2 regions of the Ferribacterium limneticum genome follow, and region 2 is predicted to be linked to the other one. Evidence: riboswitches for the same ligand, from Rfam matches in the RefSeq annotation. Region 2 holds a riboswitch; the other holds the start of a gene.
What was found. Region 2 has a riboswitch for glycine ahead of gcvT (glycine cleavage system aminomethyltransferase GcvT). Riboswitches for the same ligand answer to the same signal wherever they lie in the genome.
Positions count from the first base shown of each region.

Region 1: linked by a shared signal. The riboswitch ahead of KI617_RS16805 (trimeric intracellular cation channel family protein) and the one ahead of gcvT (glycine cleavage system aminomethyltransferase GcvT) in region 2 are both predicted to bind glycine.

Region 1 covers NZ_CP075191.1:3,490,281-3,492,669, reverse strand. Annotated here, with positions in the region: gene KI617_RS16810 (GGDEF domain-containing protein) at 1-373, shown strand, start outside; gene KI617_RS16805 (trimeric intracellular cation channel family protein) at 446-1,114, opposite strand; glycine riboswitch at 1,272-1,366, opposite strand; gene phoR (phosphate regulon sensor histidine kinase PhoR) at 1,702-2,389, opposite strand, start outside.
Region 2 covers NZ_CP075191.1:1,734,123-1,736,511, forward strand. Annotated here, with positions in the region: gene gcvH (glycine cleavage system protein GcvH) at 1-136, opposite strand, end outside; gene gcvT (glycine cleavage system aminomethyltransferase GcvT) at 160-1,251, opposite strand; glycine riboswitch at 1,329-1,408, opposite strand; glycine riboswitch at 1,420-1,508, opposite strand; gene KI617_RS08165 (3',5'-nucleoside bisphosphate phosphatase) at 1,619-2,389, shown strand, end outside.

The DNA of each region.
Region 1 (2,389 bases), 1.8 Mb from region 2:
CGACTTTTTCGTGATCTTCCGCAGCCCCGACTGGGAAATGCGCTGCTGGCAAATCATCGCCAGCTTTGCCGAGGCGGTCGGCAACCTGCTGACGATCGACGAACGCCTGCAAGGCGGCTACATGGCTGAAAACCGGCGCGGTGAAGTGAGCTTCCAGGGCTTGCCGACCTTGTCCATCGGTGCCGTTCGCATTGGCCTGGGGGAGTGCGAATCGCATCGCGAAGTCGCCGCTGCCGCTTCGGCCGCCAAGAAGCAGGCCAAGAAAAAAGCCAAGGCGGCCGCCAATGAACCCCTGGGCGGCAGCCTGTTCATCGAGCGCCGCCGTTTGGGCGCCGGCGATGCCGTTTTGTCCGTGGCGCGGGCCTTGAACTGACGCCGCCGGCCTGCCGGGATTTCCTTGGCAGGCCCGGCAAGCCTGGCGCTGAAGCGAACGCGCCCCGTTTGTTCAGTCCCAGCGCTGCTGGTAAGAGAAGGTCGGGAGCTTCCAGCCAAAACGGAGCGCCAGCATGCGAAAGCCAAAGCCGGCGATAAAACACGCCAGCGTATTGAGGTCAGCGTCGATGTCGGTTGATTTCAAGACCAGGAAGAGGGCGCAGACAAAGAGCGACACGCTGGCGTAAAGCTCCCGGCAGAAAACCACGGGGACCTGGTTGCAAAGCACATCGCGCAGAATGCCCCCGCAGATGCCGGTCAGCATGCCGGCCATGATGACGACAACGACCGGGTAATTGAGTTGCAGGGCGACATTGCAGCCAATCAGGGAGAAGGCGACCAGACCCATCGCATCCAGCATCAGGAAGATGTTTTTCATGTGGTGCATGAAGCGGGCAAGCAAGGTTGTCGCCAGACCGGACAGGATGACGAGATAGACGTACTCGGGATGTTGCGTCCAGCCAATCGGGAAATTGCCAAGAATGACATCCCTGATCGTGCCGCCACCCAGGGCGGTGACGAAGGCAATCACGGCCACCCCGAAAATGTCCATGTTGCGACGCCCTGCCGCCAGCGCGCCAGACATGGCTTCGGCCGCGATGGCGACCAGATAGATGACCAGTAGCAGGTCGAATTGCTTGGTGGCGAGCGGCTGAAAAACGTGGATAAGAGTTTCTAACATCAGGACAGACTCCGTCAAAAATCGGAAGGCTCGAATTGAGTCTTCCGTGACGCCTCTCCCCCTGTCCTTTTACCTGAGAGTTTCAGCTCGCTGTGAGCCTGCCCCTTCGGTGAGTTGCCAGGCGCCAGGGCACCTGCAACTTCTCTCCAGCCGGCGAATCATTTCTGCGGTTCAATGTACCTGAGCGATTATGGGAGTTTGCGCCTTCGGCGGAGTTCGCAAATTTGGAACTCTCTCTCCCGCAGAAGGGCGGATTATCGTGATTCGGCGGATTGCTTGTCAATCAGTGACAGGCCAGCGCTTGAAACGCGGTGGCGAGCCTCATGCCAACGGCAAGATTCTTGCCGAGCACGAAGCAGCCTCGCGGATAGAGCGGCCCCTGCGCCGGTTTGGCTGCCGAGGCAGAGGCGACAAGGGTCAGTCGGAGCGAATGCCGTTCAGTTAAGCGTCATTCCCGCGCAGGCGGGAATCCAGTACTTTGAAATCCCTGGGTTCCCGCCCGCGCGGGAACGACTAATTCGAAGGGTTTTCCGCTTAACAGAACGGAGTTGCCGGGTCGAAGCCGTGGTGTGCCCGGTGTTGCCGGCTTACAGGCTACTCACCCGGCTGGCCGGAAATTTGGCGGTGAAGCAGCTGCCGACGCCCGGGGTGCTCTTGATATCGAGCTGCGCCTGGTGGCGGTTCAGCGAGTGCTTGACGATGGCCAGGCCGAGGCCGGTGCCGCCGGCATCGCGAGAGCGGCCACGGTCGACGCGGTAGAAGCGTTCGGTCAGGCGGGGGATATGCTTGGCCTCGATGCCGATGCCGGAATCCTGCACGGCGAATTCGCCGCCTTGCGGGGAAGCGCGCCAGCTGATCCGGATTTTGCCGCCGGCCGGCGTGTAGCGCACGGCATTGGCGACCAGGTTGCCGAAGGCGCTGACCAGTTCCGGCTCGGAGCCGCGCAGGTCATTATGGCCGTCGTTTTCGACAATGATCGTGTGGCGACCGGCGGACAGGCCATCGGCATCGCGATGCAGTTTGTCGAGCAGGCTGGCCATGTCCACCGGCTCGTTGTCCGGTGGCGGCGCCGATTCGATCGAGGACAGGGTCAGCAAGTCCTGAACGATAGACTGCATGCGCTTCGACTGGTCGGCCATCATCTCGAGATAGCGGTTTCTTTCCTCGCGGTCGACATCGAATTCCTGCAGCGTTTCGAGGAAGCCGGCAAGCACGGTCAGCGGTGTGCGCAACTCGTGCGACACGTTGGCGACGAAATCGCGGCGCATGCGGTCG
Region 2 (2,389 bases):
GCAGTTCAACGAAAACGAGGTCGCCGAGAGCTTCCTGGGCATGGTCGGTAATGCCGACGGTGACGGAACCGTCAGCGTTGAGCAGCATCCATTCGTGGGAGGCGGTGTACTTGAGGTTGGCGAGGACGTTGGACATGGTTTTCTCCTGAATGGGGTGAATTAGATGACTGCTTTGCCGTTGCGGGCGAATACGGGTTTGGTGACCTTGGCCTTGAGCGCCTTGCCACGGATATCGACTTCGACTTCGTCGCCGATCTGCACGCCGAGCGGCAGGCGGGCGAGGGCGATGGACTGCTGGAGCGTCGGCGAGAAGCTGCCGGAGGTGATTTCACCGTCGCCGTGCGGGGTCATGACCTTCTGGTGGCCGCGCAGCACGCCCTTGTCGAGCAGGATCAGGCCGAGGAACTGCTTCTGTTGGCCATTGGTAACCAGCGCTGCCTTGCCGACGAAATCGCGATCAGTATTCAACGACACGGTCCAGGCCAGACCGGCGTCGAGCGGCGAAACCGTCTCGTCCATGTCCTGGCCGTAGAGATTCATGCCGGCTTCCAGGCGCAGCGTGTCGCGCGCACCGAGGCCGCAAGGGGCAACACCGGCGGCATTGAGCTTGTTCCACAGCGCTTCGGCTTCGCCAGCAGGCAGCATGATTTCGTAGCCATCTTCACCGGTGTAGCCGGTGCTGGCGATGAAGTACTGATCGACCTCGGCAGCGAAGAAAGCCTTCAGACCTTCGGTCGCAGCCTTGGCCTGCGGCAGCACTTCCCAGACCTTGGCGCGGGCATTCGGGCCCTGGACGGCGATGATGCCGAGGTTGTTGGCGCCATCGCGGCGCTGGGTGATGGTCACGTCGAGCTTCCATTCGGCGACCTTGGCCTGCATCCAGGCCAGATCCTTCTCGGCCGTGCCAGCATTGACGACAATGCGGAAGCGCGTATCGGTCAGGAAGTAGATGATCAGGTCGTCGATAACGCCGCCGGCTTCGTTGAGCATGGCGGCGTAGAGGGCCTTGCCGGAAACCTTGAGCTTGGCCACGTCATTGGCGACGAGGCGGGAGAGGAAAGCGCGGCAATCGGCGCCGACCACATCAACCGGACACATGTGCGACACGTCGAACATGCCGCAGTTGTTGCGGACCGCGTTGTGCTCCTCGATCTGCGAACCGTAGTTGACCGGCATGTCCCAACCACCGAAATCGACCATCCGGGCATTCATCGCGCGGTGAGCGGCATTCAAAACCGTTTTCTTCAGCATATCAGTCCTTTACAGGCTTTAATTAAAGCCGGTTCTAGAAACGAAAAAGGGGTGAAACGAAAGATACACATCTTGCGTTTCACCCCTCTGTCCTCGATACCTGAGAGATTTGCCCCATCGGTGGGCGCTGTTGACGCCGCTCTCCAGAGTTTCGAAATGGCAAGCCATTTCGGTTCCGCGGTCCTTTTGCCTGAGCGTTTTCGGGTGAAATTGCGCCTTCGGCGGCAGACGGATCTGCGCTCTCCCACGGAACGGGAGGCACTATAGCGGGATGCTCCGGTCTAATCAACCTGCTGCACTGCACAAGGGAGTCCGGGGTATGGCCCCCTTCGTGCTAAACTCTTCGTTTGCCTTCAAACGCTTGCCTGTGATACCTGTCAATTTCGATTTTCATTGCCATTCCATCGTTTCCGACGGCTTGCTGCCGCCCGAAGTGGTGGCTAGACGCGCGGCAGAGAATGGTGTCGATCTGTGGGCATTGACTGACCACGACGATATCGGCGGTCTTGCCACGGCCAGGGCGACGGCTGAAGAAGTCGGGATGAGTTTCGTCAATGGTGTCGAAATCTCCATTGAGTGGCGCGGTACCCCGATCCATATCGTCGGCCTCGGTTTTGATGCAGCCAATGCTGCGCTGACTGGCGGCCTCGATGAACTTCGCATTGGTCGTGTCGAGCGGGCGAAGCGCATGGGTGACGCCCTCGCAGCAATCGGTATTCCCGGTGTTTATGAAGGCGCCCTGTGCTTCGTGACCAACCCCAGCCTGATTTCTCGGGCGCATTTCGGGCGTTACATGGTTTCGATCGGCATCGCCAAGGATATGAGTGGCGTTTTTCAGCACTACCTGACGCCCGGCAAGCCGGGCTATGTCGATCATCGCTGGGCGACGCTCGAAGAAGCCGTTAACTGGATTACCGGTGCCGGTGGTGTGGCTGTCGTGGCCCATCCCGGGCGCTACAAGATGTCCGGCGCTGAGATGCGCCGCTTCCTCGATGATTTCAAGGATGTCGGCGGGCAGGGTATCGAAGTGACCTGCGGCAGTCATTCGCCGGATCACGTGATGCATTTTGCCCGTCTGGCCCGTCATTATGAGTTCCATGCTTCTCGCGGCTCCGATTTCCACGGGCCAGAAGAGAGC